3 regions of the Streptomyces fradiae ATCC 10745 genome follow, and region 3 is predicted to be linked to each of the others. Evidence: riboswitches for the same ligand, from Rfam matches in the RefSeq annotation. Region 3 holds a riboswitch; each other region holds the start of a gene.
What was found. Region 3 has a riboswitch for cyclic di-AMP ahead of CP974_RS11645 (LysM peptidoglycan-binding domain-containing protein). Riboswitches for the same ligand answer to the same signal wherever they lie in the genome.

Region 1 (7,718 bases), 2.3 Mb from region 3:
CTTGTGCGGCGGGTACGAGGACCAGTTGCCGCCGGGCGTGAGCACCTCGACGGCGATGAGCCGGTCGCAGTCGAAGGTGTCCGCGGCGGCGAAGTTGTTGACCTGCCGGGAGCAGGTGCCGGTGCCGCGCAGTTCGACGGGCACGGCGTCGGCGGGGCCGTACCGGGCGGGCAGGCGCCGTTCGCAGCGGGCTCCGGCGAGGGCGAAGCGCCCGCCGCCTCGGGAGGCGACCGTGACGCGCGTTTCGCGCGGGACGTACGCGAAGTCGGTGACGGAGTGGAACACGCCGGGGCGGCCGGTGAGGCGGAAGGTGCGGCCGTCGGCGGTGACGGTGCAGCCGCCGGAGAGCGGGAGCACGATCCACTCGCTGTCGCCCGTGTCGTACGTGTGGTGCCCGCCGGGCGGCAGCGGCAGGACGCGCAGGGCCGCGTGCCCCCATCCGGCGGTGGCGGGGCCGACGTCGACGCTGTAGGGGCCGTGCGCGGCGGTCCCGGCGGGCAGATGGCGGCGGGCCCCGCCGGACGGGCCGGGCGGCCGGGGTTCGAGCGGCGCGGCTTCGAGCGGCACGGCTTCGGACGGGCCGGGGGCGGGTGGAGCGGGGGCGGGTGGAGCGGGGGCGGGTGGGCCGGAGGCGAGCGGGGCGGCGGCCGATGGCGGGGCGGCGACCGTGGCGGGCGCGGAAGCCGCGGTCTCAGCGGGCGGCGCGGATGCCGTGGGGGCCGCGGGTGCGGGCGCAGGCGGTGGAGGCGCCGCCGCGGCGGGGCCCTCCGGACGGGCGGGGGGCGCGGGGGGCGCGGGGGGCCGGGGCGCCGTCCCGCTGGGCGCCGGCGGGGCGGCGAGCAGGGCGTCCACCTCGGCGGCGGTCGGCATCGCGGACGAGCAGGACAGCCGGGACGCGACCAGCGCGCCGGCGGCGTTGGCGAACCGCGCGGTCCGCTCCAGGTCCCACCCGGCGAGGAGGCCGTGGCAGAGGGCCCCGCCGAAGGCGTCGCCGGCGCCGAGCCCGTTCACCACCTCCACCCGCAGCGCAGGCACGTCGACCGTGGTGCCGTCGCGGTGGACGGCGAGCACGCCCGCGGGCCCCCGCTTCACGACGGCCAGGTCGACGCCCGCGTCGAGGAGGGCGCGGGCGCAGGCGCGCGGGTCGCGCGTCCCGGTGGCGATCTCGCACTCGTCGAGGTTGCCGACGGCGACGGTGGCGTGCGCCAGCGCCTCGGTGTAGGGGGCGCGGGCCTCGGACGGGTCGCTCCAGAGGGCGGGCCGCCAGTCGAGGTCGAGGACGGTGACGCCGGTACGGGCGCGGACGGCCAGGGCGGCGAGGGTGGCGGTGCGGCTGGGTTCGGCGCTCAGCCCGGTGCCGGTGGTCCACAGGACGCGGGCGGCGCGCAGCGCGCCGCGGTCGAGCTCACCGGGGTGGATCTCCAGGTCGGGCGCCCTGGGCCGGCGGTAGAAGTAGAGCGGGAAGTGGTCGGGCGGGAAGATCTCGCAGAAGGTGACGGGGGTGGGCAGCCCCGCGACGGGGGCCACCCAGCGGTCGTCGACGCCGAACGCGCGCAGGGCCTCGTGCGCGTACGCGCCGAAGGGGTCGTCACCGGTCCGGGTGATGAGCGCGGTGGACCTGCCGAGCCGTGCGGCGGCGACGGCGACGTTGGCGGCGGAGCCGCCGAGGAACCTGCCGAACGTCTCCACGCGGGCGAGCGGCACGCCGCCGCGGAGCGGGTAGAGGTCGACGCCGATCCGCCCCATGGCGATCAGGTCGAACGGCCCGCCCCCGCCGGGCCCGGCGGGCGCGGGGGCGGCGGGCGCGTCGGCCGCGGGCCCGGCGGGGCCGGGAGCACCGGGCGCGCGCGCCGCCGGCCCGGCGGGGCCGAGGGCGCCGGGCTCGGGCGCCGGGGTCTCGGCGGGGTGGGGGGCGGCGGGCGCCTCCACCAAGGGCCCGGCGGGGTGGGGGGTGGCGGGCGCGTCGGCCGCGGGCCCGGCGGGGCGAGGTGCGACGGACTCGGGCATGCGGGATGCTCCTGGGGCCTGCGGGGCGGTCGGGGCGGGAGTGCTGCCAGGTGTCTCCCCCGGCGCCGGGCGGCCCACCCCGTATCACCGCCCCGGTCGCCCGGTGAGGTGCCGACAGATGGACCAACGGGCGCTCGTGGCGGCCCGCCGCCGCCGCTACGGTCGGGTCGTCGACGTCCCCGGTCCGCCCGCCGGCACCGGGCACGCCCCGCGGGCCGACGGCGCCGCCGACGAGGACACCTCCCCGGGCCGGCGACCACCGCGGCGCGCCGCCGCGACCACCGCCCCGGCAGACCGCCCCGACCGACCGCCCCGACCTCCGGCGGCGCCCGCACCGCCCGCCGCCGGGTGAAAGGACCGCCTGTGGACCCCGCCGGCTCCCCGCCCCCGCCCCAGCCCTCCCCCGCCGGCTCCGACCCCGCCGGCTCCCCCGCACCGTCCCCCGAACGGTCCCGCCTCCCCGGGCCGTGCTCCTCCCCCGCCCCCGCGCTCGACCGGATCAGGGTCGGCACCGCGCCGGACTCGTGGGGCGTGTGGTTCGCCGACGACCCGCGCCAGGTGCCCTGGCCCACGTTCCTGGACGAGGTGGCGCGGGCCGGGTACGAGTGGATCGAGCTGGGCCCGTACGGCTACCTCCCCACCGACCCGGTCCGGCTCGCCGACGAGACGGCGCGGCGGGGCCTGCGGGTCTGCGCCGGCACGGTCTTCACCTCCCTGCACCGGGGCCCGGCCGTGTGGGAGGCGACGCGGGAGCGGGTGGACCGGGTCGCGGGGCTGGCGCGGGCCGTGGGGGCGCGGCACCTGGTGGTCATCCCGTCGTTCTGGCGGGACGACAGGACCGCCGAGGTGATCGAGCCGCCCGAGCTGACCGCCGCGCAGTGGCGGGCCCTGGCGCGCGGCACGGAGCGGCTGGCGCGGGAGGTCCGCGAGCGCCACGGGCTCGGCGTCGTCGTCCATCCGCACGCCGACACGCACCTGGCCACGGAGGCGCAGGTCGAGCGGTTCCTCGACGCGACGGACCCGGACCTGGTGGCGCTCTGCCTCGACACCGGGCACTACGCCTACTGCGGCGGCGACAGCCTGAAGCTGATCGAGACGTACGGGGAGCGCGTCGGCTACCTGCACCTCAAGCAGGTGGACCCGGCCGTCCTGGCGGGGGTCGTCGCGGACGGCGTGCCGTTCGGGCCAGCCGTGCGGCGCGGGGTGATGTGCGAGCCGCCGTACGGGGTTCCGGCGCTGGAGCCGGTGCTGGCGGCGGCACAGGGGCTGGGTGTGGACCTGTTCGCCGTCGTGGAGCAGGACATGTACCCGTGCCCGCCGGACCGGCCGCTCCCGATCGCGGCGCGCACCCGGCGCTTCCTCCGCTCGTGCGGCGCCTGAGGGCGGGGGCACGGCGGGCGTCGGAGCGCGGAAGGGGGAAGCGGCCCGGCGGGGTGCTCCTGACGGGCCGTGGGAGGCGGGGCGGGCCCGGGGGCCACGCGCGCGACCGGGCACCCGGCGGGATGCCGGGTGCCCGGTCCGATGGACCGTCGGATCAGTACGGGCCGTTGACGTTGTCGATGGAGCCGTACCGGTCGGCGGCGTAGTTGCACGCGGCGGTGATGTTGGCGACCGGGTCGTACGGGTCGAGGGACGTACCCGGTACGTGGTAGGCGCGGAAGGTGGGGTCGATCACCTGGAGGAGGCCCTTGGAGGGCGTTCCGGCGGCGGCGTTCGAGTCCCAGTTGTTGATCGCGAGCGGATTTCCGGAGGACTCGCGCATGATGTTGCGGTGAATTCCGTCATAGCTGCCGGGAATTCCGTGCCGGGCCATGATGTCCAGGGATTCCCTGATCCAGCCGTCGAGGTTGTCGGCGTACGCCTTGGCGGCGACGGGGGTGGCGGCCGCGGGCTGGGCGGCGGCCTGGCGGGCCGCCGCTGCCACGCTCAGCTCGATGCCCGGCCGGATGAGTGACGGGTCGTCACCGATGGCCGCCTTGTTGTCCTCGTACAGCTTCTTCCAGCCGCCGCCGACCGCGTGGTCGGTGGCGATGCCGGACAGGGTGTCCCCGAGGGCCACGGTGTAGGTGGCGGGGGCGGCCGGCGCGGCGGCCGGGGCCGCGGCAGGCGCCTGAGCTGCGACGACGGCCACGGCGGGGGCCGCGGCGGGGGCGGCGGTGGCCGCGCCGGCCAGGGGCAGGGCGAGGGCGGCTCCGCCGGTGCTCGCGACGACGAGTCCACGGCTGAGGCGGCTGAGCTTGCGGCGTGCGTGCTTACCCGGTGCGGGCATGGGTCGTGTCCTCTCCGACGCCTGCGAGGTGAGCTGTCGGGTTCGGGCGGGAGCTGCCCGGCCGCGGTCGCCCGCGACTTCACCCCTAGCCGTCCCGGATGCCGGGTGCGGCGACTTACCTGGTTCCCCCGCTCCTGCCGAGCGTGAATGTGTGAGTGGCGGAGTCCGGAGAGCGGCAGGATTCGGCGTTCCCTCCGGAATGACGGTGACCGTAAACGACGTACGGCCGCGGGAACAAGGCGGGGAATTCCATTCGAAGATCGATTGGGACGGCCTCCGGGGGCGAATTCCTCGCGCCCGCAAGGCGTCCGGGGAATATGGCCGCCGCGCGCCCGTGACCGACGTCACGGAGCACATCTGCGGAGCGTGACGCCACCATCACGCCGCAAACCGCGCCGAATTGACGCCCCCTCCACCAAAGAGCCCAAAAGGCTTAAAGGCTATCCAATCGGACAGATCACCCGCCTTTCGGCTCCGTTCGGGTGGCCGTGGTGCCCGGACGGCGCTCGCGCGGACCGGAGCGGTTGCGGCGCACCCACCGGCGCCGAGGGTGGACAGCAGGGATCGACAACCGCAACGAACAGGGACGAACACGTGCAGAAGACATCAGTGAGGACGTCGCCTCGCCGGGCCCTGGCCGCCGCCGCGGCGCTGCTGGGGCTGACCGCAGCCGCGGCGGCGGTCCCGGCGGCCGTCGCGCAGGCGGAGCCCGCCGTGTCGGCGCCCGGCGCCGTCATCGCCGACTGGGCCCGCCTGACGGGCGAGGTCGTGGACCCGGAGGGCGACCTCAACTCGTCGGAGACGGCCGTCTGGCACGCCGTCGTCTCGGCGGGCATGTACAACGCGGTGGTCGGCATCGAGGGCCGCTACGAGCCCTACCGCTGGGACGGGCGCGGGCCCCGCTCCGCCTCGTCCGTGGCCGCCGCCGCGACCGCCGCCCACGACGTCCTGCTCCACTACTTCCCCAAGGCGAAGGCGCAGCTGGAGAGCGCCCACACCGCCTCGCTCGCCGAGGTGCCGGACGGGGCCGCCGAGAAGGCGGGGGTGGCCTTCGGCCGCCGCGCCGCCGCCCACATGATCGCGATGCGGAAGGACGACGGCGTCAACGCCGCCGTGCCCTTCACGGCCTCCCCCGCCGTCGGGGTGTGGCGGCCCACGCCGCCCGCGCGGCAGCCGTTCGGCAGTGCGTGGGTGGGCCGGCTGCGCCCGATGCTCATGGACGCCCCCGAACGCTTCAGGCCCGCCGCGCCCCCCGCGATGACGTCCGACCGCTATGCCGCCGACCTGAACGAGGTGAAGGCGGTCGGCGCGAAGACGAGCACCGTGCGCACCCCGGAGCAGACCGAGACGGCGCGCTTCTTCACCACCGTGGACCTCCAGGGCGCGCTGGCCGACCGCGCCGAGCGGCACGGTCTCGACCTGGTCGACACGGCGCGCCTGTTCGCCGCCGTCAGCACGATCCAGGTGGACGCGGCGATCGCCGCGTGGGACGCGAAGCTGCACTACGGCTCCTGGCGCCCCGTCACCGCGATCCACGAGGCGGAGAAGGACGACAACCCGCTGACCGAGCCCGACGCGGCGTGGGAGCCCCTTCTCAACACCCCGCCCCACCCCGACTACCTCAGCGGGCACACCACCACGGCGGGCGCCCTGGTGCGGACCCTGACGACGCTGTCGGGCAGCCCGAATCTGGACCTGCGCGTCACGTCGGTCATGGCGAAGAAGACCCGGCACTACCAGATCCCCGACCACTACACGAGCGACGTCGAGGGCGCCCGCATGTGGGGCGGCATCCACACCCGTACGGCGAACGAGGTGGGCACGGCCACGGGCCAGCGCATCGCCGCCTGGGCCCTCGCCCGCCACTTCCGCCCGCTGGGCTGACGCGGCGCCGGACGCCCGCCGGACCGTCGCGGCCCGGCGGGCGTCCGCCGTGGGCGCCCGCCCGCGGGGGCGGGCCGTTCGACCAGGGCGCCCCGCACCGCCACCGGCCCGCGCGACCCGGCCGGGCCCGTCCGGCCGCCCCCGGACCGCTCGGGCCCGTCCGGCCGCCCGGCCCGGCCCGTCAGAGAACGGCGTCGAACCCGTCCCAGTACCGGGCGACCTGGACCCGCGCCTCGAACGGCACGGACGCGTCCCCCGTGCCCCGGTACATCCACAGGACGCCCGAGGGGTCGCGTGCGAGCAGTTCGGGGTTGCCGTCGGCCGTGACGTCGCCGTACGGGACGAGCGTGTCGTAGACGTTCCACCCCGTGCCGATCCGCGCGCGGGACCGCAGCGGGGCGTCGCCGTCCCCGGTGCCCCGGTACAGCCACAGGGCTCCGGCGGAGTCGCGGGCGATCAGGTCGGCCCTGCGGTCGCCGGTGACGTCGAGGCCGCCGGTGAGCGAGGTGTAGACGCCCCAGCCGGTGCCGGCCTGTCGGCGGGCCTCGAAGGGACGGGCCGGGTCGCCGGTGCCCCGGTACAGCCACAGGACCCCTGAGCCGTCCACGGCGAGCAGGTCGTGGCGGCCGTCGCCGGTCACGTCGCCGGCGCCGCGGATCGACCGGTAGGCGCCCCAGCCGGAACCGACGCGCACCGGGGTCTCGAAGGCGGTGCGCCCGGTGCCCGCGAGCCGGTGGTACCAGAGCACCCCGGAGGCGTCGCGCGCCACCACGTCACCGCCGCGCCCCCGCACGTCGATCGGGGCGAGTTTGGCGAGGCGGTCGTACCGGCCCCAGTCCACCCCGAGCGGCCTGCCCCACTCGATGTCGAAGCGGCCCCACTCGCCGGAGTAGTGGCTGTAGGCGCGCACGGCTCCGCTGCCGTCGCGGGCGAGCACGTCCCAGTCCATCGGCACGACGGCGCCGCCCGTGACGTCGAACCGGCCGGTGGCGGAGGCATCGGCGGTGCCGGACGCGGAAGCGAAACGGGCGTCGGCGACGAGGTGCCAGCTCGGCCCGGTCGCCCGCACCCGGTAGGTCAGGGTGTGCGTGCCCGCCGGCAGCTCGCAGCGCACCTGCCCGGTGAGCACCTCGTACGACGGGTAGGTGCACGGCTGCGCCACACCGTCGGGGCCGCTGATCGTGACGCCGTGGGTCCACTCGTCCTGCTGCCCCCAGGGCCGCTGGTCGTCGGCGGTCGCGAAGCCGACCGTGAGGACGCCGCTCTCCGGCGCCTCGACGGTGACCGTGTGGACGACCTGCCCGCCCACGGCGAGGCCGGGCGTCGTCAGGGCGACGGTCCCGGCGCCCCCTTCGGCCGCGTGCGCCCCGGCTCCGGCCACCCCGGTGGCGAGCAGGGCCCCCACCGCTCCGGCGACCCCCAGCCGACGCCGTCCCCAGTGCAGGATTCCCCTCACGACGTCCCCCCTTCCAAACACGTGAACGATCTCTGCCGCGTCCACCGTATCGGCGGGGAGCGGCAACTGAGGCTCCGTCAGCGCAGATGCCGCGCCCGCCGG
Region 2 (7,718 bases), 4.0 Mb from region 3:
ACGGGGCCGCCCGAGGTGATCCTGCGGGCGCCCGCCTGGCCGACGGGGACGACCGGCGCGCCGGTGCGTTCCACCAGCCGGGCGAGCCCGCTGCGGAACGGGCCGGGAGGGGCCTCGGCGGCGTCCTTGCGGGTGGGGATGCCTCCTTCGGCGTAGATGAGGACGAGGTGGCCGCGCTTCAGCGCGGTCTCGGCCAGGTCGAGGGCGTCGGCGGCGCGGGGCCCTCCGCGGTGCACCGGTATGTGGTGGCCGGCGCGCAGGAGGCGGCCGAGCAGGGGGACCCGCCACAGTCCGGCGGCGGCCATGACCACGGGGCGAGCGCCGAGGCGGTGCAGCGCGGCGAGCACGACGGCGGGGTCGGCCAGGGAGGTGTGGTTCGCGGCGACGATGCTGCCAGGCGCGAGGTCCGCGTCCCGGTCTGCGGTGACCGTCAGACGGCCGAAGGCGGGGAGCAGGGCGTGGGCGAGGCGGCTGGGCATGCGGGTTCTCCCCGGGGTGCGGCGGCTGTCGGTGGTCATCGTCCGCGTCCGGGCGGCGGCGGGGCCTGAGCATCCGTACTCATGCCGGGCGGGTGCTCCTACCCGATGATCACACTGCCGCGCCGGGTGGTCGTCGCCGGGGCGGCGGGGCGTTCGGTGCGCGGTGTGCGGTGTGCCTCTCGGGAGGGGGCGTACGCCCGGGGCGCCCGGGGCACACGACCGCGGTGATGCCAGGTGATGTGCTGTTCGCGTTGTTCGGGGCCGGTGCGCTGGCCGCCGCGGTGCTGCCCCGCCTCGTGGCGGGCCGGCCGCTGTCCGTGCCGCTGGTCTTCCTGCTGTGCGGGATGGCCTTCCAGGCGTTGCCGGTGCCGCTGCCCGCGGTCGACCCGGTGGCGGACCGGGTGTGGGTGGAGCACCTCACGGAGATCTGCGTGATCGTGTCGCTGATGGGCGCCGGGCTCGCGCTGAACCGGCCGGTGGGCCGTCGCACGTGGCAGGCGCCGTGGCGGCTGCTCGGGGTGGCGATGCCGCTGACGATCGCCGCCACCGGTCTGCTCGCCTGGTGGCTGCTGGACTGGCCGCCCGCCGCCGCGCTGCTGCTCGCCGCCGCGCTCGCGCCCACCGATCCGGTGCTCGCCAGCGAGGTGCGGGTCGGCGCGCCCACCGAGTCGGAGCACGACGAGGACGAGGTGCGGTTCGCCCTGACCGGTGAGGCGGGGCTCAACGACGGACTGGCCTTCCCGGTCGTCATGGCGGCCGTGGCGCTGGCCGGGTCCGCGGGGGCGGGGCTGTCCGGGGAGTGGGTCGGCGAGTGGCTGCTGGTCGACGTGGTCTACAGGTGCGCGGTCGGCGTCCTGGGCGGGCTCGCGGTGGGCCGGCTGCTCGGGTGGCTGTTCTTCCGGGCGGAGCGGCGGGCGGTGCGGTTGTCGGAGCACCGCGACGGTTTCGTCGCCCTGGGCGCCACCTTCCTGGCATACGGGGTGACGGAGCTGGCCCACGGGTACGGCTTCCTCGCCGTGTTCGTCACCGCGTGCCGGATACGGGCGGCCGAGCGCGACCACGGCTACCACACGGTGCTGCACGACTTCGTGGAGCAGGTCGAGCGGCTGCTCACGGCGGGGCTGCTGTTCCTGCTGGGCGCGTTCGTGGCGCGGGGCGGTCTGGCCGCGTTGTCCTGGCGGGGCGCCGCCGTCGGGCTGCTGCTGCTTCTGGCCGTGCGCCCGCTGACGGGGTGGGTGGCGCAGCTCGGTACGGTCGCCGGCCCCCGGGAGCGGGTGGTGACCGCGTTCTTCGGCATCCGCGGCGTCGGTTCGCTGTTCTACCTGGCGTACGCCCTCGGCTCGGAGGGGTTCCACGTGCCGGCCGAAGAGCTGTGGGCCGTCGTGGCGTTCACCGTCGTCGCGTCCGTCCTGGTGCACGGGGTGAGTGCCGCGCCCGTCATCTCGCGTCTCGACCGCATGCGGGTGGTCAGGGCGCGGCGCAGGCGCGGCGGCGGCCGGCCGGGGGACGACGAGGTCGCGCACGAGCGGATCTGACGCCCCCGCGCGTCCGACCCGGCGGGCGGCGGCTACTCGAAGCGGGACGGGTCTCCCGCGCCGCGGCGGACGATCTCCGGGGCTCCGCCGGAGAAGTCGACGACCGTCGTCGGGGACGTGCCGCACTCGCCCGAGTCGAGGACCGCGTCGAGGACGTGGTCGAGCCGGTCCTTGATCTCCCAGCCCTGCGTCAGCGGCTCCTCCTCGTCCGGCAGCAGCAGGGTGCTGGAGACGAGCGGCTCGCCGAGTTCGGCGACGAGGGCCTGGGTGACGGTGTGGTCGGGGATGCGGACGCCGACCGTCTTCTTCTTCGGGTGCTGGAGCTGGCGCGGCACCTCCTTCGTCGCGGGGAGGATGAAGGTGTAGCGGCCGGGCGTCGCGGCCTTCAGCGTCCGGAAGACGTCGTTGTCGATCTGCACGAACTGGCCGAGCTGGGCGAAGTCCCGGCAGACGAGCGTGAAGTGGTGGCGGTCGTCGAGCCGCCGGATGGCCCGGATCCGCTCCAGGCCCTCCCGGTTGCCCAGTCTGCAGCCCAGCGCGTAGCAGGAGTCCGTGGGGTACGCGACGAGGGCGCCGTTGCGGATCATCTCGGCAAGAGTGCCGATGGTGCGGCGCTGCGGGTCGTCGGGGTGCACATCGAAGTACTTCGCCATCCGACGAGCCTAACGCCGTGCGGGGCGGGCGGCGGCCGGGCCCGGCCGTCGGAGCCCGGACCGCGCTGCCCGGGCGCCGGGGGGGGGGCGCGTGCCGCCCGCGGGGTCCGCCGACCGGTGCGGTCCGTGTGACCGGTGGGGTTCTTCGGGGGCGTGCCGCGGGGCCCGTGCGCGTGCCGCGGGCCCCACGGGGCTGGTGTGGCCTGTGGGGCTGGTGCGAGCCTGTGCGGCTGGGGTGGGCTTATGGGGCTGGTGTGGGCCCGAGGCGCTGGTCCTCGCAGCCGGCGGGGCCCGTGGGGCCGATCGCGGGAGCCGGGGCGTGACCTGTGCGCGGGTGCGGCGTTGGTAGCGGTATGACCAAGACTCACCGTGTGCTCGCCGCCCTCGCCTTCGCCGCCGGGGCCTCCGCTCTCGCCGCGCCCGCCGCGAACGCGTCCGTCCTGCCGGTCGGTCCCGGCGCGCAGGGCCCCTCCCTCCTCAGCCAGGTGGACGACCTCGCCACGAGCGGCGTCGACGAGGAGTACCGCTCCCAGGTGCCCCGGGTGACCGAGCAGTTCGGCGGGCTGAGCGGCGTGCAGCAGCTCGGCCAGCTGCGGCAGGTGGTGGCCCCGGTGGCACCCGTGCTGGGGCTGGTGCCCGGCATCTGAGCCGGTGTACGCCGGTGCCCCGGACCTGGGAGGTCCGGGGCACCGGTGCGTCCGGGTGCCGGCGCCCAGCGGGCACCGGCACCGACGGCCCGGCGCGTCCGGGGCGGAAGCGTCCCGGAGGGACCGGGGGTGCGGGTCAGCGCACCCGGCCGTACAGGACCTTCTTGGTCCAGATCCGCTCCAGCTTCACCACCGACCCGGCCTTCGGGGCGTGCCAGACGCGGTTGTTCCCCGCGTAGACGCCCACGTGGTAGACGCGGCCGCCGGAGTGGAAGAAGACCAGGTCGCCCTTCTGGGCGGTGGACGCCGAGATGTGGCGGGTCTTGTTGTACTGCTGCTGCGCGGTGCGCGGCAGGTTCTTCCCGGCCTTCTTGTACGCGTACAGCGTCAGGCCCGAGCAGTCGAACCGGTTGGGGCCCACCGCCCCGTACTTGTACGGGGAGCCCTTCTTCGACGCGGCCACGTTGAGGGCCTTCGTCGCGTGGGCGGGGCCCGCGGCCTGTGCCTCGGGGGCGGCGCCCGGCGCGACCAGGGAGCCCGCGAGGGCGGCGATGGTCAGGGCCGAGACGGCACCGGTCCGGGACAGCACGGACTGGACGTGATTCTGCGCGGTCATGCGCAACCCTTCGTCATCCGCCTGCGAAGGATGACCTGTCGGGTTCGGGCAGGCGAAGTTGCCCGGCCGCTGACGCGGCTTCACCCCAAGGGACGGCCGTGGTGCGCACGTCCCGGTACTGCTGGGTCCTCCACTCCTGCCGATTACCTCGTGTCGACCAGATCCGGACGGCGGCAGGACTCGGCGTCCACCCGGACCGCCCCGCCACGGCGGCGAGGGCTTGTCGTCGTCAGGGATCTTGACCCATGAGGGGAGGGATCTTCGAACGGAATCGGCATTTTGTGAGACTCCTCACCGTTGGCCGATTCCGCGTGTCGCGTGTGGCCGGCGGGTTGCGGTGGCGCGTCCGCGAGGTGTGCGGCGGGCGTCCCGGGGCGGTTCGCCGCGGCCGGCTCGACGTGGGCGCCGGCCGGCCCGGCACGGGCGCCGGGCGGCCCGCCGCCGCCGTGGGGCCGGACCCGCCGACCGGTCCCCCGCACGCGAGACCGGGGCTCGCCGAACCGGTTCGGCGCCCACCCGGGCCGGGTGGGGCGCGGACGCCGTCGCCGTCGCCGGGACGGTCCCGGCACCCGCCCCGCGGCGCGCCGGGCGGGCACCGGGAACCGGGCGCAGCCGCCGCACGCCGCGTACGGCCGCGACGAGCCGGCGGGCCGGCTGCGGGCGCGGTGCCGAGCTGCCCGGCCGGTCGACGGCGTGCGTCCGGTACGGCCGGTACGGCTGGGCCGGTTGGGTCGGCGGAGGGCGGCCCGGAGGTGCCGCCGCGGACCCGTGGCGGGGCTGACCGCCCGGCGCCGGACCCCCCGTCAGGGCCGGGCGGCGAGGGCGGCGAGCAGCTCGGCCTCGCGCCGCGCCCCGAGGCCGGCGCGGCGCGGCCGGTCCAGACCCTGCTCGCGCTCCCAGCGCAGGACGTCGGCCAGCAGCCGCGCCGGGGGGCGGTGGCGCAGTCCCGCCGCGCGCGCCGCGGAGCCGTCGCGGGCGGACCAGCCCCGCCAGGCCGGGTCGACCAGCCACAGGGGAAGCGACTCGGGTCCCATGTACTCGCCGACGCCGTTGCCGAGGAGCCAGGCCGAGTCGGCCGCGACGAGCGGGCCGGTGTGCCCGGCGGCGGCGCGGGACAGGGCGAGCCACTCCCGGAACGGGACGACCGGGCCGACCGCGTCGTACGTGCCGGTGGTGCCGGCCCCGGCCGCGTCGAGCAGCCAGGCCGCGAGGTCCCGTACGTCCACGACCTGCGTCGGCAGGTCCGGGGTGTCCGGGACGAGCATCGGGCCCCCGGGGTCGCGCGCGGCGCGGGCCGCCCAGTAGCCGGACCGTCCGCTGCCGTCTCCGGGGCCGCCGATCAGCCCGGCGCGGGTGATGAGGAGGCGGTCGCCGACGGCCGCCGCCGACGCGCGCTCGCAGGCCGCCTTCGCCTCGCCGTACACCCGGCGGTCCGCCTCGTCCGCGTCGAGCGGGTCCAGCAGCGGCGCGGACTCGTCGGCACCCGGAAGGGCGTGCGAGGCGTACGCGCTGATGGAGGACACGTACGTCCAGTGCCGGGCCCGGTGGGCGAGCGCGGCGAGCGCCCCCCGGACGAATCCGGGCTGCCAGGACACCTCGACGACCGCGTCCCACTCGCGGCCGGCCGTCGGGTCGTAGGCGCGCGGGTCGCGCCGGTCGGCGGGGACGAGTACCGCGCCGTCCGCCACGCGCCCGCTCTCGCCGCGCGCGAGGCACGTCACGCGGTGCCCGCGGGCGAGCGCCTGCCGGGACAGCTCCCGGCCCAGCCAGGCCGTTCCCCCCAGTACCAGAATCTCCATCCCGCCACCCAAGCATCCGGCGTCCGCGGCGCCCAGACCGGTTCGCGGACAGCGCACCGCCCCGGCCGTCACGGGGGGGGCGAGTGCTCGGGCGCCGGGAGGCGGGCGGTGGGGGCGACGGGGGCGGGGCGAGGGGGCCGGGACGGAGGTGGCGGCCGGGGTGAGTGGTGCCGGGCGGCGAGGGGCCGGGGCGGTGAGCGGGCGAGGTGGCCGGGGCGGTGAGCGGCGTGTGGTGCCGGGGCGAGGCGGGGCGGGCCGTGGTGACCGGGGCGGGAGGTGGTCGTTACCAGCCGGGAACGCATGCGAGGAAAGGGAACATTCATGGTCTGCAAGGGCGGGTCCTGGGCGTACATCGGCTCGTTCACCTCGGGCGGCGGGCAGGGCATCACGGTCGCCTCCGTCGATCCCGGGAGCGGGGCGCTCGCGCCCGTCTCGGCGGTCGGCGGTCTCGTCAATCCCTCGTGGCTCGCCCTCGACCGGGCCGCCGGGGTGCTGTACGCGGTGGGCGAGGCGGAGTTCGGCGAGGTCGCGGCGTTCCGGGCGCGGGGCCCGGAGCTGACCCCGCTGGGCCGGCCGGTGGCGGTGGGAGGCTCGGGCCCGACGCACCTGAGCGTCGCCGGGCGCCGGCTCCTCACCGCCAACTACGGCTCGGGGAGCGTCAGCAGCCTGCCCCTCGGCGACGACGGCGGCATCGCCGGGCCGCCCGCCGTCCTCCCCCACGAGGGCCGCGGCCCGGACCCGGAGCGCCAGGGGGCGCCGCACGCCCACCAGGTGCTGCCGGACCCGAGCGGCCGCTGGGTGCTCACCACGGACCTGGGCACCGACTCGGTGCGGGTCTGCGCGCTCGACGCGCGGAGCGGGGCGGTGCGTGTGCACGGGGAGGCGGGGCTGCGCGCCGGTTCGGGGCCGAGGCACCTGGCGTTCCATCCGGACGGCACGGTGGTGTACGTGCTGCACGAGCTGGAGCCGCTGGTGACGGTCTGCCGCTGGGACGCCGGGCGTGGCCGGCTGGAGCCGCTGTCGGAGGTCGCCGTGGCCGACGGCGAGGCGCCCGAGGGGGCGCGGCCGTGCCCATCGGTGCCCGCGGTCTCGCCGGACGGCCGGTTCCTGTGGGTGGCGGTACGGGGCGCCGACGCGCTGGTGACGCTGTCCCTGGCGGACGGGCCGGAGAAGCCGCGGGTCGCGGGGAGCACGGGGTGCGGGGGCGTCTGGCCGCGCGACCTCGTGGTGGACCGGGCGGGCCGCGGGCTGTACGTGGCGAACGAGTGGTCCGGGGACGTCACGTGGTTCGACGCGGACCCGCTGGACGGGGCGCCGCGGCGGCGCGGAGCCGTGGAGGTGCCCGCCGCCGCGTGCGTGGTCCTCGCCTGAGCGGCGGCGGCGCCGGTGCCGGGCGGGGCGGGGTCCCGTGGGGGCGGGGCGGGCGGTGCGCCGCAGGGGGTACCGGCCCGGCGGGGTGGGGGCGGAGACGCCGAGCGGGCACCCGGCGCGGGGCGCGGGGCGCGGACGGACCGGGGCGGGCAAGCCGGGCGCGGAGGATCGGGCGGTCGGGCGGGAATGCCGGCGGCGGCTTGATCGTTCACTTCGGGAGTACGCATACGCATCGACGACGTAAGGATCGACCGCCTGTGAGCAAGGTCCCCACTCTGACCCTGAACAATGGCGTCGCCATGCCGCAGCTCGGCTTCGGTGTCTGGCAGGTGCCGGACTCCGAGGCGGCGGACGCGGTGGGCACCGCCCTGGAGGCCGGGTACCGCAGCATCGACACGGCCGCCGTGTACGAGAACGAGCGCGGCACCGGGCAGGCCCTCAAGGCGTCCGCACTCCCCCGCGAGGAGCTGTTCGTCACCACCAAGCTGTGGAACACCGAGCAGGGGTACGACTCGACCCTCCGCGCCTTCGACGCCTCCCTGGAGCGCCTGGGCCTCGACTACGTCGACCTGTACCTGATCCACTGGCCCGTTCCGGCGCAGGACACCTACGTGGACA
Region 3 (7,718 bases):
GGACTTCGAGCTCGTCTACGTGGACGACGGCAGCCGCGACCGCACCCTGGAGCTGCTCCAGGAGCGGGCCGCCGCCGACCCGCGCGTGCGCTACGTCTCCTTCAGCCGGAACTTCGGCAAGGAGGCCGCCATGCTCGCCGGGCTCCGCCATGCCGCCGGGGACGCGGTGGTCCTCATGGACGCCGACCTCCAGCACCCGCCGCGCCTCGTCGGCCGCATGCTGGAGCTGCACGCCGAGGGCTGGGACCAGGTCGTCGCCCGCCGGACCCGCGACGGCGACCGGGTCACCCGCACCCTGCTCGCCCGCGGCTACTACCGGGTGATCAACCGGCTGGTGGACGTGGAGCTGGTCGACGGCGTCGGCGACTTCCGGCTGCTGTCGCGCCGCGCGGTCGACGCGGTCCTGGAGCTCACCGAGTACAACCGCTTCTCGAAAGGGATCTTCGCCTGGGTCGGGTTCCCCACGACGACCTTCGAGTACCGCAACGAGGGCCGCGAGTCGGGCCGCTCGAAATGGACGCTCCGGAAGCTGTTCGACTACGGGCTGGACGGGCTGCTCTCCTTCAACGACAAACCGCTCCGCCTCGCCCTCCACCTGGGGCTCGTCCTGGTGGGCACCGCGTCCCTGTACGCGGCGTGGATCGTGGGCGACGCCCTGGTCAACGGCGTCGACACGCCCGGATACGTCACCCTGCTGGTCGCCGTCACCGCGCTCGCCGGTGTCCAGATGGTCATGCTCGGCGTGATCGGGGAGTATGTGGGCCGTATCTACTACGAGGTGAAGCGGCGCCCCCACTTCCTGGTGAAGGCGGCGAACACCGGTGCCCCGCGCACCCGACCGTCACCCGGGGAGTTCAGTCGAAGATGACCGGCGTCAGCGGCCAGATCGTCAGGTTCGCCCTGGTCGGGGTGGTGAACACCGGCACCTACTACGGCTGCTACCTGCTGTTCCTCGCGCTCGGCCTGCCGTACGTCGCCGCGCACGTCGTCGCGTTCCTGCTGTCGATGACCGGCTCGTTCTTCCTCACCAGCCACTTCACCTACCGCACCCGCCCCACCTGGCGGAAGTTCCTGCTCTTCCCCCTCACCAACGCCGCCAACTTCGTGATCACCACCGCCGGGGTGTGGCTGCTGGTCGGGGTGGCGGGCCTGTCCAGCCGGTACGCGCCGCTGCTCGCGGCCGCCGCGGCCATCCCCGTCACGTTCGTCGTCTCCCGGACGATCATGCTGCGCCCCGAGGAGCGCGGAGGGCGCGGAGGGCGCGGAGGGCCGAGAGGGCGGGGAGGACGGCGAGGGCGCGGGAACCCGGGGGACCGTGACTCGTTGGCAGAAGTGGCTCCGAAGTAGTGGCCCGGACCACGGCCACTGCCTACCATCGATCACCGCAAGGTCGTTGACACTGACGTACGACCCACGCCGGGAGGCCCCCTTTGCACCGCCGCCGTCGCACCGCCCTCTCCGTGTCCGCCGCCCTCGTCGCCGCGGCCCCACTCCTCAGCGCCTGCGGCAGCGACGCCCACCCGGGCGCGGCGGCCGTCGTCGGCGGCCAGCGGATCGAGACGACCGCCCTCCAGGCCCAGGTCCGGGACGTCCGCACGGCGCAGGAGGCGTCGCCCCAGGGCGACCAGCTCATCCGCGCCACGGGCGACCTCAGCCGCGAGAAGCTCAACGGAATGATCTTCGACCGGGTGGTGGAGAAGGTCGCCGCCGACGCCGGCATCACCGCCAGCCGCAAGGAGGTCCAGCGGACCCGGAGCGACGCCGCCCGCCAGTACGGCGGCGACCGCGGGCTCGCCGAGATGCTCCTGCGGCAGCAGGGCACCGCCCCCGGCGAGATCGACGGCCTGGTCCGCCGCAACGTCCTCATGAACAAGATCGCCGAGAGGTACGGGGTGACCAACACCCCCGAGGGCCAGGAGAAGCTCACCAAGCTGTTCGGCGCCGCCTCCAAGGAGCTCGGCGTCGACGTGAACCCCCGGTACGGCACCTGGGACCACGACCGCATCCAGCTCGGCGAGCAGCAGGCCCCCTGGCTGCGCCAGGTCAGCCAGGACCCGGCGGCGGTCCCGGCCGTCGGGTAGGGGCGAGGCGGTAGGTTCGAGGGGTGAACGCCGAACCCGCAGACACCCCCGGCACCGGCCGCGTCGTCCTCCTCACCACCAGCCACCGGGTGGCGCCCGGCGTGCTGTCCTGGCCGGCGTGGCGGACCCTGCGCGCCGCCGACGCGGTGCTGTGCCCCGACGCCGGCCACCCCCAGCTCCCGTACCTGCGGGAGGCCGGCGTCACCGTCGGGATCGCCGCGCCCACGGCAGAGGAACTGGTCGACGCCTGCGCCGGCGGCCGCACGGTCGTCGTCCTCGCGTCCGGCGAGGGCGACCGGGCGCTGACCGACGGCCTGGCCCGGCTCGCCGGGTCCGGCCGCACCGCCATGCCCGACCTGGAGCTGCTGCCCGGCTCGTACGACCTGCCCGGCGCCCGCCTCCTCGACCTGGTCGAGGTGATGGACCGCATCCGCCGCGCGTGCCCCTGGTCGTCCCGGCAGACGCACCGGGGCCTGGCCAAGTACGCCATCGAGGAGGCGTACGAGCTGGTCGAGGCGATCGAGGACGGCGACCGCGCGGAGCTGCGGGAGGAGCTGGGGGACGTGCTGCTCCAGGTCGTCTTCCACGCGCGGATCGCCGAGGAGGACGAGGAGGAGCCGTTCTCGCTGGACGACGTGGCGGGGGGCCTGGTCGACAAGCTCGTCCACCGGCACCCGCACGTCTTCGGCGACGCGACCGCCGAGACGCCCGAGGAGGTCAAGGAGCACTGGCTGCGCACCAAGGCCGCCGAGAAGCGGCGCACCTCCGTCACGGACGGCGTCCCCCTGGGCCAGCCCGGACTGGCGCTGGCGGCGAAGCTGGCGGGGCGCGTGCGCGCCGCGGGCCTGGACGTCCCGCTCCCGGAGGGGGAGGACGTGGGCCACGCCCTGCTGGAGGCGGCGGCCCGCGCGGAGGCGGACGGCGTGGACCCGGAGGCCGCCCTGCGCGCCGCGGCCCGCGCGTACCGGGACGCCATCCGCGCGGCGGAGGGCCACGGCCCGGCGGACGGGGCCCACGACGGGGCGGACGACGGGGACCCGGCGGCGGACGGCGACCCGGCGGACGGGGCCCACGACGGGGCGGACGGCGGGGACCCGGCGGCGGACGACGTCCCGGCGGACGGCGGCGACCCGGCGGACGGCCACGCGCCCGCGTGAACGGTGCGGCCCTCGCGTGACGGCCCCCCTCGGCCCCCGGTGACCGCCCCGCCCTCGCGTAGCGTCCCCGCCCGAGCCGCGGGCAGCACCCGAGCCGCGGGCAGCACCCGAGCCACCCGGCACGGGGGCCGCCGCCCCCGCGCCGGCCGGGCGGATACCGTCGAGGGGTGAACGCCGCGAACGACCCCGCCACGCCCCCGGAACTCTTCACCTGGGAGTTCGCCACCGACCCGTACCCGGCGTACGCCTGGCTGCGGGAGCACGCGCCGGTGCACCGCACGCGGCTGCCCAGCGGGGTCGAGGCGTGGCTGGTCACCCGGTACGCCGACGCCCGGCAGGCGCTCGCCGACCAGCGGCTCAGCAAGAACCCCGCGCACCACGACGAGCCCGCCCACGCCAGGGGCAAGACGGGCATCCCGGGGGAGCGCAAGGCCGAGCTGATGACGCACCTGCTGAACATCGACCCGCCGGACCACACGCGGCTGCGGCGGCTGGTGTCGAAGGCGTTCACGCCCCGCCGGGTCGCCGAGTTCGCCCCGCGCGTGCAGGAACTGACGGACCGTCTCATCGACGGTTTCGCAACAAAAGGAGAGGCCGACCTCATCCACGAGTTCGCCTTTCCGCTCCCCATTTACGCCATTTGCGACATGCTCGGTGTGCCCGCCGAGGACCAGGACGACTTCCGGGACTGGGCCGGGCAGATGATCCGGCACGGGGGCGGGCCGCGCGGCGGGGTGGCGCGCGCCGTGAAGCGGATGCGGGCGTACCTGGTGGAGCTGATCCACCGCAAGCGCTCGGACCCCGGGGACGACCTGATCTCCGGTCTGATCCGCGCCTCCGACCACGGTGAGCACCTCACCGAGAACGAGGCCGCGGCGATGGCGTTCATCCTGCTGTTCGCCGGCTTCGAGACGACCGTGAACCTCATCGGCAACGGCACCTACGCCCTGCTGCGCGAGCCCGCCGAGCGCGCCCGCCTCCAGGCGTCCCTCGCGGCCGGGGAGACGGGGCTGCTGGCCACGGGAGTGGAGGAACTCCTTCGCTACGACGGGCCAGTTGAGCTGGCGACCTGGCGGTACGCGACGGAGCCGCTCACGCTGGGCGGGCAGCGGATCGAGCGCGGCGACCCGGTCCTGGTCGTCCTGGCGGCGGCCGACCGGGACCCGGCGCGGTTCGCCGAGCCGGACGTCCTGGACCTCGGGCGCCGCGACAACCAGCACCTCGGGTACGGGCACGGCATCCACTACTGCCTGGGCGCGCCGCTCGCGCGGCTGGAGGGGCAGACCGCGCTCGCCACGCTGCTGACACGCCTGCCGGACCTGCGGCTGGCCGCCGATCCGGCCGAACTCCGGTGGCGCGGCGGCCTCATCATGCGCGGCCTGCGCACGCTTCCGGTGGCCTTTACACCGGAAAAAGCTGACGGTACGTCAATACTGTGATGTTCGCGTTATCCCCGCTGCATCGACTTGTGACTGACGTTCGAATGCCGCTACGTTCACCGTCACCTCAGCAGCAGTCACGCGAAAGGTCCACCGCATGCGCTCCGGTAACGGACGACACCGTCGACCCCGTCAAGCACCCGCCCTCGTCGTCGCCGCGGGCGTGACCGGATCAGCGATCGCCCTGCCGCTGCTCGGCGCGGGCACCGCGTCCGCCGCCGACGCCCCCACGTGGGACCGGGTCGCCGAGTGCGAGACCGGCGGCATGTGGAGCGCCGACCTCGGCAACGGGTACTACGGCGGCCTCCAGCTCTCCCAGGAGACCTGGCAGGCGTACGGCGGCACGGCGTACGCGCCGCGCGCCGACCTCGCCAGCCGCTCCCAGCAGATCGCGGTCGCGGAGAAGGTCTACGCCGCCCAGGGCTCCGCCGCGTGGGAGACCTGCGCCCCGATCGCGGGACTCGGCGGCGACGAGGGCTCGGCCCCGGTCGAGTCCGACCCGACCGCCGTGCCCCAGCCCTCCGAGAGCACCGGAGCGGAGAAGGGCAAGGGCAAGGAGACCGGCAAGGGGGCCGACGCGGAGACCGGCGGGGAGGCCGGCGAAGGGGCGCCCGCCGCGCCGGAGGAGGCCCCCGCGGGCACGGAGGGCGCCGAGGGCTCCGCGGAGCCGGGCGCGGACCCGGCGGAGTCCGGCGGCCCGGCCGCCCCCGACGCGACGGCCGGCCCGACCGCTCCCGGCGGCCCCGCCACCGGCCCCGCCGCCCCCGGCGAGGCGCCGGCGGCCGGGAACGGCGCGGGCACCCCCGCGCCCGGCACCGGCAAGCACCGCGGCGAGCCGGCCAAGGAGGAGGCCGGCGCCGCCCCGGCCGTACCGGGCGGATCCGGCGAGTCGGGCGAAACCGGTGTTCCGGCCGAGCCGCGCGAAACCGGTGGACACCCCTCACGTGGTGACGGAACGGCACGTACGGGCGAGGGCCTGGCCCCCGACGGCACGTACACCGTCCAGCCCGGCGACAACCTCTGGTCCATCGCCGACACCCACGAGGTCCCCGGCGGCTGGCCGGCGCTCTACGAGTCGAACCGCGGCACCGTCGGAAGCGACCCCGACCTCATCCGCCCTGGCCAGAGCCTGGAGCTGGGCGCGAATCAGGGGTAGTTACGGGCTGAATGTCCGTTTCCTCGAAGTGAGACAAGAGTCTCTTCACTCCAACTCGCGCCCTCACGCCGCCCGATCGGTCCGCTTCCGCCCCTACCTGCGCAAACACCCTCACGAGGGAGGCTCGTAGGGGCGGATTGACCGGGATGTCTGACTTTGATCTCCGCGCGGGTCTGTGCGTACCGTCGATACCGCTCGCCAACGCGGGCCCCGTTCGACCGGTAACGCCGAATCCTGCCGCCGGACGACGGGAACAGTCGACGCTTCGAGCGCCGTAGGCAGGAGCGGGGGACCCAAGGTAGGTGCCGGGCCCGGTCGTCGGGAGACGAGCGGAACCGGCTCGGGGTGAAGCCGCGCGCCACCCGGCGCGCGGCCGGGCACTCACCAGGCCCGAACCCGACAGCTCACCTCGCAGGCGTCGGTGAGGAGATCCGCCATGCTGAATTCCGGCAAGGGCAAGCACCGCCGCCCGTCCAAGGCCGTCCGTCTCGCCGCGTTCGCCGGCATCACCGGTGTGGCCGTCGCCGCCCCGCTGATGGGCGCCGCGCCCGCCGGCGCCGCGACCGCCGCCGAGTGGGACCGCGTCGCGCAGTGCGAGTCCGGCGGCAACTGGTCCATCAACACCGGCAACGGCTACTACGGCGGCCTGCAGTTCTCGGCCTCCACCTGGGCCGCGTACGGCGGCACGCAGTACGCCTCCACGGCCGACAAGGCCAGCAAGTCCCAGCAGATAGCCATCGCCGAGAAGGTCCTCGCGGGCCAGGGCAAGGGCGCCTGGCCGAGCTGCGGCGTCGGCCTGTCCTCCGCCCCGTACGGCGGCGCCGCCCCCGAGCGCGCGGCCGAGCAGCCCACCACGCGCAGCGAGCAGCGCACGGCCCCGAAGGCCGCGCCGTCCGCGCCGAAGCCCTCCACGCCGAAGGCCGCGCCCAAGGCGGCGCCGAAGAAGACCGTGACCACGCCGACCGGGGCGAAGGTCGCGAAGGGCGACGGCGAGTACGCGGTGAAGGCCGGCGACACGCTCAGCAGCATCGCCGCGGCGGAGAAGGTCAAGGGCGGCTGGAAGAAGCTGTTCGACCTCAACAAGGACATCGTCGCGGACGCCGACCTCATCTACCCGGGCCAGCAGCTCCACCTGAGCTGACCTCAGGCGCGCCCCGCGGCCGGGAGACCGGTCCGGGGCGCCTCCGCGGTCCGGCCCCGGGCCGTCGCGCATCCCCCGTACGCGACGGCCCGGGGCCTTCCCCCTCCTCCGCGCCGCGCTTCCCGGCCGAGCGGCCGCCCGCCCCGCCCCCCGGGGCCGCCCGCCCGGCGACCGCCCCCCATGGCCGCCCGGCCACCGTCGGCCGGCCGCCCGAGGCGTCCGGCCGGGCCCCATACCGGGGCACATCCCCCCACGCCGGATGAGTGCGAGCCCGCTCAAGCCGGTTACCGTCCGGTAGGGAACATGGGCGTTCGCCCCGAACGCCCCGGCCCATCCGGTTTTTCGTCCCAGGGGGCGGGCGGTAGCGGGCCGGGGGCGCCCCGCCGGTTAGGCTCGTGCCGCAGGACTCAAGGTCCCGCACTCCACGCGTCACATCCCAGAAGGAGATGCTCGTGCCGTCCATCGACGTCGTCGTAGCCCGGGAAATCCTCGACTCCCGAGGCAACCCCACGGTCGAGGTCGAGGTCGGCCTCGACGACGGCAGCACCGGCCGTGCTGCCGTTCCGTCCGGTGCCTCCACCGGTGCGTTCGAGGCCCTCGAGCTCCGCGACGGTGACAAGGACCGCTACCTCGGCAAGGGTGTCGAGAAGGCCGTGCTCGCCGTCATCGAGCAGATCGGCCCGGAGCTCGTCGGCTACGACGCCACCGAGCAGCGGCTGATCGACCAGGCGATGTTCGACCTGG

Region 1: it holds a riboswitch for cyclic di-AMP, as region 3 does, so the genes downstream of both, CP974_RS01475 (LysM peptidoglycan-binding domain-containing protein) here and CP974_RS11645 (LysM peptidoglycan-binding domain-containing protein) in region 3, are expected to answer to the same signal.
Region 2: it holds a riboswitch for cyclic di-AMP, as region 3 does, so the genes downstream of both, CP974_RS29065 (C40 family peptidase) here and CP974_RS11645 (LysM peptidoglycan-binding domain-containing protein) in region 3, are expected to answer to the same signal.

Annotation. Positions count from the first base shown of each region.
Region 1 is NZ_CP023696.1:340,218-347,935, forward strand. It holds gene iolB (5-deoxy-glucuronate isomerase) at 1-501, opposite strand, end outside; partial or broken gene iolC (5-dehydro-2-deoxygluconokinase) at 820-1,755, opposite strand; gene CP974_RS01470 (sugar phosphate isomerase/epimerase family protein) at 2,506-3,387, shown strand; gene CP974_RS01475 (LysM peptidoglycan-binding domain-containing protein) at 3,542-4,276, opposite strand; cyclic di-AMP (ydaO/yuaA leader) riboswitch at 4,280-4,447, opposite strand; gene CP974_RS01480 (vanadium-dependent haloperoxidase) at 4,886-6,160, shown strand; gene CP974_RS01485 (FG-GAP repeat domain-containing protein) at 6,342-7,616, opposite strand.
Region 2 is NZ_CP023696.1:6,658,576-6,666,293, reverse strand. It holds gene CP974_RS29085 (lysophospholipid acyltransferase family protein) at 1-479, opposite strand, end outside; gene CP974_RS29080 (cation:proton antiporter) at 707-2,014, shown strand; gene CP974_RS29075 (L-threonylcarbamoyladenylate synthase) at 2,047-2,667, opposite strand; gene CP974_RS29070 (hypothetical protein) at 3,021-3,314, shown strand; gene CP974_RS29065 (C40 family peptidase) at 3,451-3,930, opposite strand; cyclic di-AMP (ydaO/yuaA leader) riboswitch at 3,934-4,099, opposite strand; gene CP974_RS29055 (Rossmann-fold NAD(P)-binding domain-containing protein) at 4,734-5,729, opposite strand; gene CP974_RS29050 (lactonase family protein) at 6,051-7,100, shown strand; gene CP974_RS29045 (aldo/keto reductase) at 7,358-7,718, shown strand, end outside.
Region 3 is NZ_CP023696.1:2,634,499-2,642,216, reverse strand. It holds gene CP974_RS11675 (glycosyltransferase family 2 protein) at 1-868, shown strand, start outside; gene CP974_RS11670 (GtrA family protein) at 865-1,347, shown strand; gene CP974_RS11665 (SurA N-terminal domain-containing protein) at 1,431-2,081, shown strand; gene CP974_RS11660 (nucleoside triphosphate pyrophosphohydrolase) at 2,105-3,238, shown strand; gene CP974_RS11655 (cytochrome P450 family protein) at 3,406-4,677, shown strand; gene CP974_RS11650 (LysM peptidoglycan-binding domain-containing protein) at 4,775-5,833, shown strand; cyclic di-AMP (ydaO/yuaA leader) riboswitch at 6,094-6,266, shown strand; gene CP974_RS11645 (LysM peptidoglycan-binding domain-containing protein) at 6,270-6,974, shown strand; gene eno (phosphopyruvate hydratase) at 7,427-7,718, shown strand, end outside.